2 regions of the Streptomyces sp. NPDC087787 genome follow, and region 1 is predicted to be linked to the other one. Evidence: riboswitches for the same ligand, from Rfam matches in the RefSeq annotation. Region 1 holds a riboswitch; the other holds the start of a gene.

Region 1 (5,691 bases):
GCCGAGGGTCACCTTGACGGCGTCCGCGAGCTGGTTCATGCCGCGCTCGAGGCCTCGCCGCGCCTCCTCGTCGAACGCGATGATCTTGGCCATGTGAAGTGGTCCCTCCAGGACTGGGGGTGATTCCTTCGGACCGCGCCCGCGCCCGCGACGGACGGCCCCGGCCTGAGGTGGTTCCTTGCCCCACCTGGCCCGTGGCCTCACCGACCCGGTCCTTCGTTGTCACTCTCACCTTCAGAGTGCTAACGCCAATGATTAGCACTCGACCCCTCCGAGTGCAAGGTGCGCCCGCGAAGCGGGCTCGATGAGGGGTGGCGGTCGGGTGACGGGTGGGCGCAAGCGCCTTCGGGGTGGTCGGCGGGGAGTCAGCCGCGCGCGAACACCGGCGGCCGGCCCCGGCGAGGGAGCCGCGCACGAGGCCGGCACACCCGGGCGGGGCGCGGGCACGGCGAAGGGCCCGCACCCCGGCAGCGGAGGTGCGGGCCCTTCCGAAGAAGAACGTCGCTTGCGGTGGTCGCGCGATTCAGGCCGTGACGCGGACCATGTCGGCCTGCGGACCCTTCTGGCCCTGCGAGATCTCGAACTCGACCCGCTGGCCCTCTTCCAGCGTGCGGTAGCCGTCCATCTGGATCGCGCTGTAGTGGACGAAGACGTCCGCACCACCGTCGACCGCGATGAAGCCGTACCCCTTCTCCGCGTTGAACCACTTGACGGTGCCCTGAGCCATGCCTAACTCCCCTATTACTGGCCCTTGCACAGATCCGCACTTCGCGGACCCGGGTCAGACCTCACCCCCCGTGAATCGGGGGCGTGCGCCGGAACGCGTCGACCGCGGCCGAATGTATCTGCCCAACTGCCCTCTGCAACAGGTCAATCGGACGAGAAATCTGGACGCACACGGTCCGGAATATAGGAAGAATTCACGCGAATTCAGGGCAATTCGGGCCCCACGAACAAGGCAAATACCACAAAAGGCTCGCAGACTTTGGCTACTTCTTACCGGGCCCACGGCAGGATTCCATGGCCCCGGATTCCGAGTTCGGGGGCGCGTTCCCCAACTCTACCGCGTTCAATCACACAGAATTGCCCCCTCCGTATCTCTCACGGAAGGGGCAACTCGATGAACTCTGCGTGACCGGAATTACCGAAGGTAATGATCAGCCGCCGGCGACCGCGGGGATGATCGAGACGCCCGCGCCGTCCGGAGTGGCCGTCTGAAGGCCCTGCTCGAACCGGACGTCGTCGTCGTTGACGTACACGTTGACGAAGCGGCGCAGCTTGCCCTGGTCGTCCAGGACCCGGGCCGCGATGCCCGTGTGGTTCTTCTCCAGGTCAGAGATGACGTCGGACAGGGTCGCGCCCTCGGCGCTCACCTCGGCCCGCCCGCCGGTGTAGGTGCGCAGGATGGTGGGGATGCGGACGGTCACGCTCATGCCAGGCCAGCCTCTCGGAAGGAGTCCAGGGTCGGACGGATCGTCGCGGTCAGGCCGGTGCCGGCCACCGCGTCCAGGGTCTTCAGCCCGTCGCCGGTGTTGAGGACGACGGTGGTCTTCGTCGGGTCGAGGACGCCGTTCTCGACCAGCTTCTTCGTCACGCCGACCGTCACACCGCCCGCGGTCTCCGCGAAGATGCCCTCGGTCCGCGCCAGCAGCCTGATCGCGTCGACGACCTGCTCGTCGGTCACGTCCTCCACCGCGCCTCCGGTGCGGCGCGCGATGTCCAGGACGTACGGGCCGTCGGCCGGGTTGCCGATGGCCAGGGACTTGGCGATGGTGTCCGGCTTCTGCGGCCGCACGACGTCGTGGCCGGCCTTGAAGGCGGTGGACACCGGAGAGCAGCCCTCGGCCTGGGCGCCGAAGATCTTGTACGGCCGGTCCTCGACCAGTCCGAGTTCGATCAGCTCCCGCAGGCCCTTGTCGACCTTGGTGAGCTGGGAGCCCGAGGCGATCGGCACGACGATCTGGTCCGGCAGCCGCCAGCCGAGCTGCTCGCAGATCTCGTACGCCAGCGTCTTGGAGCCCTCGGCGTAGTACGGCCGCAGGTTGACGTTGACGAAGCCCCAGCCCTCGCCGGCCGGATCGCCGATCAGCTCGGAGCAGAAGCGGTTCACGTCGTCGTAGTTGCCCTCGATGCCGACGAGTTCGCCGCCGTAGATCGCGGCCATCACGACCTTGCCCTGCTCCAGGTCGTGCGGGATGAACACGCAGGAGCGCAGTCCGGCACGGGCGGCCGCGGCGCCGACGGCACCGGCCAGGTTGCCGGTCGAGGAGCAGGAGAGCGTGGTGAAGCCGAAGGCGCGGGCCGCCTCCAGCGCCTGGGCGACCACGCGGTCCTTGAAGGAGTGCGTCGGGTTGCCGGAGTCGTCCTTCACGTACAGCCCGCCGGTCACGCCCAGTTCACCGGCGAGGCGGTCGGCCTGGACGAGCTTGGTCCAGCCCGGGTTCAGGTTCGGCTTGCCGGCGACGTCCGCGGGGACGGGCAGCAGCGGCGCGTAGCGCCAGATGTTCGCGGGGCCCGCTTCGATCCGCTTGCGCAGCTCCTCGGTGTCGTAGGCCGAGAAGTCGTAGGCGATCTCCAGCGGGCCGAAACACTCCTCGCAGGCGAAGACCGGGCCGAGAGGGACGCGGTGACCGCACTCGCGACAGCTCAGTGCCGCGGCGGGGCCGAGGTCCACGGTGGAATCGGTGCTGCTTGCAACGGTCTGCACAGCCATGTGAGGCGAGGCCCTTTCTCCTCATCTTCCTCACGACGCATCTCGCCGTGAGACGGATTTGGCACCTTCCCTAGCCGGGAGCCTCGCGAGGACGATCGGCTGTGCGCGCACAGCGGTCGATACGAGAACCGGCTGGAGGGTTGCCGGGGCTTCATCGGGCCGTGTCCCTCTGCCCCTCTGGATGAGCTGTATTCGGTTGTGAGGCGGAGTCGACCCCCGGCATGGGATGGTCGTCCGCGTTGTTCAAGACTGTAACGGAAGGCCAGGACGGCGGAGACGGTCGTCCGAACCGCGAGACGACACCGCGAGACGACAGTCGCGGGACGACAGTGAGGAGCCGCTGACCGTGCTGGAAGAAGTCGAGCGCTGGCTGGCCACCCGCTCCTGGTCCGTCGCCGACCGGCCGCTGCACCAGATCCTGGCGGCCAAGCAGCGCACCGGTCAGTCGGTCTCCGTGGTGCTGCCCGCGCTGAACGAGGAGGCGACGGTCGGCGACATCGTCGCGGTGATCCGCCGCGACCTGGTGGAGCGGGCGCCGCTCGTCGACGAGATCGTCGTCGTCGACTCGGGCTCCACCGACCGCACCTTCGAGGTGGCCGCCGCCGCGGGCGCCCGGGTGGTGCGCCGCGACGAGATCCTGCCGCGCCTGCCCGCGGTGCCGGGCAAGGGCGAGGTGCTGTGGCGCTCCCTGCTCGTCACCCGCGGGGACGTCATCTGCTTCGTCGACGCCGATCTGCGGGAGTTCTCCTCCGACTTCGTCACCGGCATCGTGGGCCCGCTGCTCACCGAACGCGACGTCGACCTGGTCAAGGCGATGTACGACCGCCCCTTCACCGTGCCCGGCCGGGACGCCTCCGCCTCGGCCGCCGCCAGGCAGGGCGGACGGGTCACCGAGCTGATGGCGCGCCCGCTGCTCAACATGCACTGGCCGCAGCTCGCCGGCTTCGTGCAGCCGCTCGGCGGCGAGTACGCGGCCCGCCGCTCACTCCTCGAACAGCTGCCCTTCCCGGTCGGCTACGGCGTCGAGCTGGGCATGCTGGTCGACGCGCTGCACCTGGTGGGCCTGGACGCGCTCGCGCAGGTCGACGTCGGGGTGCGCAGGCACCGGCACCAGGACGGGCAGGCGCTCGGCAGGATGGCCGCCGCGATCTACCGCACCGCCCAGCTCCGCCTGGCCCGCGGCCATCTCGTGCGCCCCAGGCTCACCCAGTTCGAGCGCGGCGAGAACGGCTTCGAGCCGCGGACGCACCCCGTGGACACCGAGGAGCGTCCGCCGATGGCCGAGGTCGCGGAGTACGCGGCCCGGCAGGTGGCGTGAAACAACGGCCTCGCCCGCTTTCCGGCGGCTACGAAGCGGAACCGTACGTTTGAGCGTTTCGGGGCCGGGCTAGGTTGAGGCTTATGGCTTCTACGCACGGTGCCGAGGTGCTGGTCGCGTCCAATCGCGGCCCGGTTTCGTATCAGGTGCGCGAGGACGGCTCACTCCACTCCCGGCGCGGTGGCGGGGGGCTGGTGTCCGGGCTCTCCGCGATCGGCCCGGAGGCGGGGGTGGTGTGGGTGTGCGCCGCGCTGAGCGACGCCGACCGGGAGGCGGCGGGCCGCTTCGAGGGCGGGCGCCGGCTGCCGTCCGAGGCGACCGGCGGGCAGCAGGTGCGGATGCTCGACATCGACGCGCGGGTCTTCTCCGACGCCTACAACGGCATCGCCAACTCGGTGCTGTGGTTCGTCCACCACATGCTGTACCAGACCCCGCTGGAGCCGGTCTTCGACGCCGGGTTCCGGCGCCTGTGGAAGTCCTACGAGGCCTACAACCTGGCCTTCGCCGAGGCGCTCGCGGAGGAGGCGGCCGAGGGGGCGGCCGTGGTGGTGCAGGACTACCACCTGACGCTCGTGCCGGGGATGCTGCGCGATTTCCGGCCCGATGTGCGCATCGGGCACTTCTCGCACACGCCGTGGGCGCCGGCGGACTACTTCCGGATCCTCCCCGACGACATCGCCGAGCAGGTGCTGCGCGGAATGCTGGGCGCGGACCGGCTGGGCTTCCTCACCCAGCGGTGGGCCGACGCGTTCGCCGGGTGCTGCGACGCGCTCGTCGGCGGGCTCGGGGGTACCCGGATCGGGGTGCACGGGCTGGGCGCGGACGCGGAGTTCCTGCGGGAACGGTCGCACCGGGCCGACGTCGAGGAGCGGATGGCGGCGCTGCGCGAGGAGATCGGCACCGGACCGGACGGTGGCCCGCGCCGGACGATCGTGCGGGTGGACCGGACCGAGCTGTCCAAGAACATCGTGCGGGGGCTGCACGCGTACCGGGAGCTGCTGGAGCAGCGCCCGCAGTGGCGCGAGCGGGTGGTGCACGTGGCGTTCGCCTACCCCTCGCGGCAGGACCTCGCGGTGTACCGGGAGTACACGGAGCAGGTGCGGCGGGTGGCCGAGGAGATCAACGCCCGGTACGGGACGCCCGGCTGGACCCCCGTCCTGCTGCACGTGGAGGACGACTTCGCGCGGTCGCTCGCGGCGTACCGGATCGCCGACGTGGCCCTGGTCAACCCCATCCGGGACGGGATGAACCTGGTCGCCAAGGAGGTGCCGGTCGTCTCCGACTCGGGGTGCGCGCTGGTGCTGTCGCGGGAGGCGGGGGCGTACGCGGAGCTGGGCGAGGACGCGGTCGTCGTCAACCCGTACGACGTGGTGGGGACGGCCGGTGCGCTGCACCGGGCGCTGAACATGCCGGATCCCGAGCGGGCGGAGCGGACGAAGCGGCTGGCCGCGGCCGCGACCGCGCTGCCGCCCGCCCAGTGGTTCCTGGACCAGCTCCAGGAGCTGGGCGGCTGAACGGACGGGGGGCTACGCGAGGCTACGCGAGGCGGTCGGCCAGGTTCCTCAGCAGTGCCACCACCCCGGCGGGGCCGTCCACCACGAGGTCGGCCCGCCGCGACACCTCGGTGACCTCCGTACTGCCGCTGCAGACCAGGACGCCC
Region 2 (5,691 bases), on a different contig from region 1:
GTGCTGGCCGCGCTGGCGGTCTACCCGTTCATCGAGTCGTGGATCACCGGCGACAAGCGCGAGCACCACATCCTGGACCGCCCGCGCAACGCCCCGACGCGTACCGCGTTCGGTGTCGCCTGGATCACGATGTACATGATCACGCTGGTCGGCGGCGGCAACGACCTGTGGGCCACGCACTTCCACCTGTCGATCAACGCGGTCACCTGGTTCGTCCGGATCGGCTTCTTCGTCGGACCGGTCATCGCGTTCGTCGCCACCAAGCGGATCTGCCTCGGCCTCCAGCGCCGCGACAAGGACAAGGTGCTGCACGGCCGCGAGACCGGCATCATCAAGCGCCTGCCGCACGGTGAGTTCATCGAGGTGCACGAGCCGCTGAGCCAGGAGCAGCTCTTCACGCTCACGGCGCACGACCAGTACGAGCCGGCCGAGATCGGTCCGGCGGTCGACGAGAACGGTGTCGAACGCAAGATCAAGGGCTCGCAGAAGCTCCGCGCCAAGCTCAGCAACGCGTACTACGGCGAGGACAACCAGATCCCGAAGCCGACCGTCGAGGAGTACAGGGAGATCACGAGCGGCCACGGCCACCACTGATCACTGACCGCTGAGCGTCGCCACGCCACGGTCGAAGGGCCCCGTCCGATCCCCGGACGGGGCCCTTCGCGGTGTCCGGGGCTGGATAGGGTGGACCTGTTCGAGACTCGCGTCCCCGCAGTGCGGGACACCGACCCAGGAGCGGCATATGAACGCTGTGACCCCCGCTGGAGGCGACACCGCGGCGGGCCGCTCCTGGCCCGCCCTGCTGAACGGCCTGCTGGAGGGCCGGAACCTCACCGCCGACGAGACCGCCTGGGCGATGGACCTGATCATGCGCGGCGAGGCGACCGACGCGCAGATCGCCGGGTTCGTGGTGGCCCTGCGGGCCAAGGGCGAGACGGTGGAGGAGATCACCGGCCTGGTCCGCACCATGTACGAGCACGCCAATGTGATCGAGGTGCCCGGCGCGACCGTCGACATCGTCGGCACCGGCGGCGACGGCGCGAAGACCGTGAACATCTCCACCATGTCCTCGATCGTCGTGGCAGGCACCGGCGCCAGTGTCGTCAAGCACGGCAACCGGGCCGCGTCCTCCGCCTCCGGGGCCTCGGACGTGCTGGGAAAGCTCGGCGTCAATCTGGAGCTGACGCCGCGGCGGGTGGCCGAGGTGGCGCAGGAGGCGGGCATCACCTTCTGCTTCGCGGTCAAGTTCCATCCGGCGCTGCGCCACGTGGGCGCCGCCCGCGGCCAGTTGGCCATCCGCACGGTGTTCAACGTGCTCGGCCCGCTGACCAACCCGGCCAGGGTGCGGGCACAGGCCGTCGGGGTCGCGGATCCGCGCATGGCACCGGTCGTCGCCGGCGTCTTCGCCGAACGCGGCCACTCCTCCCTGGTCTTCCGGGGCGACGACGGCCTCGACGAGCTCACCACGACCGCCACCTCACGGGTCTGGATCGTCCGGGACGGGGAGGTGACCCAGGAGCGCTTCGACCCGCGGGACGTCGGCATCGAGCTGGTGCCCGTGGAGGCGCTGCGGGGCGGGGACGCCTCGTACAACGCCGAGGTGGCCCGGCGCCTGCTGGACGGTGAGGAGGGGCCCGTACGGGACGCCGTCCTACTGAACTCCGCGGCGGCGCTGGTGGCGCTGCAGCCGGGGTCGGGCACCCTCGCCGAGCAGATCCGGGCGGGCATGGACCGCGCGGCGGAGTCGATCGACTCCGGGTCCGCCAAGCGCACGCTGGAGCGCTGGGTGGCCGCCAGCAACGCCTGATAGCCGCGTTTTCCCTCGCAGGGCGCAGTCCACGATCCGGACTGCGCCTTGCGCGTGGAAGACCGTGTGGCAGGATGCTGAACCAGGTCATGAGTGACAGCCATGTGGCCCCGGCCGGCTGTCCGGCAACCCTCCGTCCGTGGCGGGGTGCCCCGGGTGAGGACCAGGTCGTAGGCAGCGAGGCCTACGGCAAGCGCGGACCCCTCGCAGCACCAGGGGTCCTGGTCGTACGAGGGAGCCTTCCGTGAGCAAGCGAATGCGTTAGGGCGTAGAGCCCCGCCTCCGCACCCCCCTTTTCACCTTCTCCGCGCTTGAGCCGTGTCCGCTCGCGTGGCGATGCCGCCTGCTTCCACGGGAGTTCACCCATGTCCGTGTCCACGTCCGTGTCCGCCGTTCCCGCCGACCAGCCCGTTCGCCGTGACATCCCGGAGCCGCTGCCCGTCCTGGGCCGCGACGTCACCGTCCCCCTCGTCACCGGCGGGGAGGTCACCTACGCGGCGCTCGACTACGCGGCCAGCGCGCCCGCCCTCCAGCGGGTCTGGGACGACGTCGCCGCGTACGCGCCGTACTACGGCAGCGTCCACCGCGGCGCCGGCTACCTCTCCCAGCTCTCCACCGACCTGTTCGAGAACGCCCGCGGGACGGTCGCGGAGTTCCTGGACTGCCGTGCGGAGGACCAGGTGGTGTTCACCCGGTCCACCACCGACTCCCTCAACCTGCTCGCCCGCGCGCTGCCCGCGGACTGCCAGGTCTTCGTCTTCGAGACCGAGCACCACGCCTCGCTGCTGCCGTGGCGGGACGCGCGGGTGACGTACCTCGACGCCCCGCGCACCCCGGATCACGCGGTGGCGACCCTGGAGCGGGCCCTCGCCGACCGCTTCCCCCACGGCCCGGCCCTGGTGTGCGTCACCGGCGCCTCCAACGTCACCGGCGAGCTGTGGCCCGTACGGGAACTGGCCGCCGCCGCCCACGCGCACGGCGCCCGGATCGTCCTGGACGCCGCCCAGCTCGCCCCGCACCACCCGGTGTCCGTCCGCGACCTCGACGTCGACTGGGTCGCCTTCTCCGGCCACAAGCTGTACGCGCCCTTCGGCTCCGGTGTGCTCGCCGGCCGTGCCGACTGGCTGCGCGAGGCCGAGCCGTACCTCGCGGGCGGCGGCGCGAGCCGTACGGTGGCGCGGCGCGCCGACGGGTCCGTGGACGTGCGCTGGCACGAGTCGCCCGCCCGCCACGAGGCCGGCTCCCCGAACGTCATCGGCGCCTACGCCGTCGCCTCGGCCTGCGCGGCGCTGACCGAGGCCGGATTCGACGAGCTCGTCGCGCGTGAGCGGCACCTGATCCGCAAGGTGCGGGCCGGTCTGGCCGAGGTGCCCGAGGTCAGGGTCCTGTCCCTGTTCGGCGACGACGCCCCGCGGGTCGGCGTCGTCTCCTTCGTCGTGGCGGGCTGGAACAGCTCCCACTTCGCCGCCGCCCTCTCCGCCGAGTACGGCATCGGCGTACGCGACGGCCTCTTCTGCGCCCACCCCCTGGTCCGCACCCTGCTGGGCGGCGATCCGCAGAGCCAGGGCGAGTGCGGCGCGCCCGAGGCCGCCCCGGGCGAGAAGTCCCTCAACGCCATCAGGGTGAGCTTCGGCGCGGGCACGCCCGACGAGCACGTGGACCGCTTCGTGGCCGCGGTGCGGGAACTGGTCCGCGAGGGCGCGAAGTGGACGTACCGCACGGAGGACGGCCGCTGCGTCCCCGCGGTGTGATCCGCCCGCCCAGGAGCCCCGGGCGGTGAGGAGCCCGGGGCGGTCGGACGTCCGGAGCCGCCGGGCGTCCGTGGTGGTCCGGCGCCTGTGGTGGTCCGGCGTTCGCGCTGGTCAGGAGTCCAGCCCGATGGCGAACGCCGCCTCCAGGTCGTGCTGCGAGTACGTGCGGAAGGCCACGTGCGTGTCCGTCCCCTCGACGCCCGGGATCTTGCTGATCCGCCCCGGGATGACCTCCGCGAGGTCCTCGTGCTGCCGCACCCGGACCATGGCGATCAGGTCGTACGTGCCGGTGACGGAGAAGACCTCGCTGACCGAGTCCAGTGAGGCGATCTGCTCGGCGATCTCGGGAATCCGGTCCACGCTGGTCTTGATGAGGACGATCGCGGTGATCACGGCTGGTTCTCTCCCTCGGGGGCCGGAGCAGGGGCGGGCTTCACTCTAGCCCTCCCGTCTCCCGCCACCACCCTTCCAAGGCCGCGCTACGCGCCCTCTGATCTGGCCGGACCAGGGCCACGCGCAGGCGAAGCCCAGGGCGAAGCCCACCACATGGGCCAGGTAGGCGACCTGCGGTCCCTCGGCGGCGCGTCCCGCGGCCAGCCACTGGAGTGCCGCCCAGAAGGGCAGGACCACCCACGCGGGAAAACGCAGCGGCAGGAAGAACAGGAACGGGAAGAGACTGGTCACCCGGGCGCTGGGGAACAGAAGGAGAAACGCCCCGAGGACCGCCGAGATCGCGCCCGAGGCTCCCACCAGGCTCTGCCCGGAGGCGGCGTTGGCGGCCGCGTAGCCCACCAGGGCCAGGTAGCCGCAGCCGACGTAGAACAGCGTGAACCGGACGCGGCCCATGCGCTCCTCGGTCATCGCCCCGAAGACGTGGAGGAAGAGCATGTTGCCGAGCAGGTGCACCCAGCTGCCGTGCACGAACAGGGCCGTCGCGGGAGTGAGGGCGGCCCGCGGTGAGCCGGTGAACAAGTCGGCGGGGACCACGCCCCACCGCCGGAAGTAGGCCCGCTGGGCGAGCAGCAGCGCGTCCCCGGTGCCGTAGGAGGGATTGAGACCCGAGGCCGGGCCGGTCACGAAGATCAGACAGCACAGGACGATCAGGGCGCACGTCACCGGCGCCTGCATGCTCCGTACCGCCCTGGCCGCCTCGATCGTCCGGGCGGCCACCGTGTACCTGTTGCCGATCATGTGCACAGAGCATGGCGTAACGGGACGCAACCGCACAGACCGCCTCGCCGCCGTGGATGGACCGGCGCCGAGTCCCCGCCAGGCCGTAGGGTTACGTGCCACACGCCCAGGGAAACTGGCGCGTCACGGACCACAGAAGGAAGCGAACAGTCACGATGACGGTTCCCCTGCCGACCGCCACGACGCGGTGGCGCTGCACCCTGTGCGGCAATCTCACCCGTTTCGACGTGACCCGCTCGTCGAAGGTCGTCGAGTACGTGCACCTGGACCTGGCCGGAGAGCCGCAGGTCGAGGAGCGCGAGGTGGTCAGTGAGACGATCGAGTCGGTGCGCTGCCGCTGGTGCAACGCCGTGGACCAGGTGGAACTCGTGGACAGGCCGGGCGCCGGCTCCTGAGTGGAACGGGCCCTCACGGGCGACCCCCGCGGGAGGCCGCGGGGTATCGAGGCATTGAGGCATTGGGGTGACGGATGGCGGAGACACAAGGCGGGGGGCCGGGCGACGGCGCCGCCGAGGTGCTCGACCGTCCCCTGCCCGACGGAGTGCGCCGCCGGGTCGTCCAGATCGTCTCCGACTCCTTCGGGGCACTGACGTTCGGGGAACTGCCCGCGCAGCTGCGGCAGTACGCCCGGTTCACGCCCAGCCGCCGGGCGAAGTTCGCCGGCAACGCGATGGCGGCCGCGCTCGAGACCGATCCGCTGTTCCGCCAGCGCGTCGGCGACAAGTTCAAGGAGGCCCAGCCGGAGCTGTCGGCCGCCCTCGACTCCGGCTCGCCGCCCCCGGCCGCGGACCCGCTCGACGTGGCGGCCGCGGCCTACGTGCTGCGACCGCCGGGCTGGGTGAAGCTGGTCGCCGCCGCGGGCGAGGAGGCCCAGCGGGCGGACGCCGAGCGTGCCGACGAGGAGAGCCGGGCCGAACTGGAACGGCTGCGCGCCGAGCTGGC

What was found. Region 1 has a riboswitch for S-adenosylmethionine ahead of thrC (threonine synthase). Riboswitches for the same ligand answer to the same signal wherever they lie in the genome.
Region 2: linked by a shared signal. The riboswitch ahead of ACIOWN_RS02110 (aminotransferase class V-fold PLP-dependent enzyme) and the one ahead of thrC (threonine synthase) in region 1 are both predicted to bind S-adenosylmethionine.

Annotation. Positions count from the first base shown of each region.
Region 1 is NZ_JBIUVQ010000009.1:157,608-163,298, forward strand. Features, by position in the region: gene groL (chaperonin GroEL) at 1-93, opposite strand, end outside; gene ACIOWN_RS16770 (cold-shock protein) at 524-727, opposite strand; gene ACIOWN_RS16775 (MoaD/ThiS family protein) at 1,158-1,433, opposite strand; gene thrC (threonine synthase) at 1,430-2,713, opposite strand; SAM riboswitch class I at 2,732-2,901, opposite strand; gene ACIOWN_RS16785 (glucosyl-3-phosphoglycerate synthase) at 3,060-4,031, shown strand; gene ACIOWN_RS16790 (trehalose-6-phosphate synthase) at 4,115-5,545, shown strand; gene otsB (trehalose-phosphatase) at 5,568-5,691, opposite strand, start outside.
Region 2 is NZ_JBIUVQ010000001.1:452,473-458,163, forward strand. Features, by position in the region: gene ACIOWN_RS02100 (cytochrome bc complex cytochrome b subunit) at 1-594, shown strand, start outside; gene trpD (anthranilate phosphoribosyltransferase) at 743-1,807, shown strand; SAM riboswitch class IV at 1,893-2,009, shown strand; gene ACIOWN_RS02110 (aminotransferase class V-fold PLP-dependent enzyme) at 2,173-3,558, shown strand; gene ACIOWN_RS02115 (Lrp/AsnC family transcriptional regulator) at 3,670-3,951, opposite strand; partial or broken gene ACIOWN_RS02120 (rhomboid family intramembrane serine protease) at 3,948-4,749, opposite strand; gene ACIOWN_RS02125 (hypothetical protein) at 4,905-5,144, shown strand; gene ACIOWN_RS02130 (NYN domain-containing protein) at 5,219-5,691, shown strand, end outside.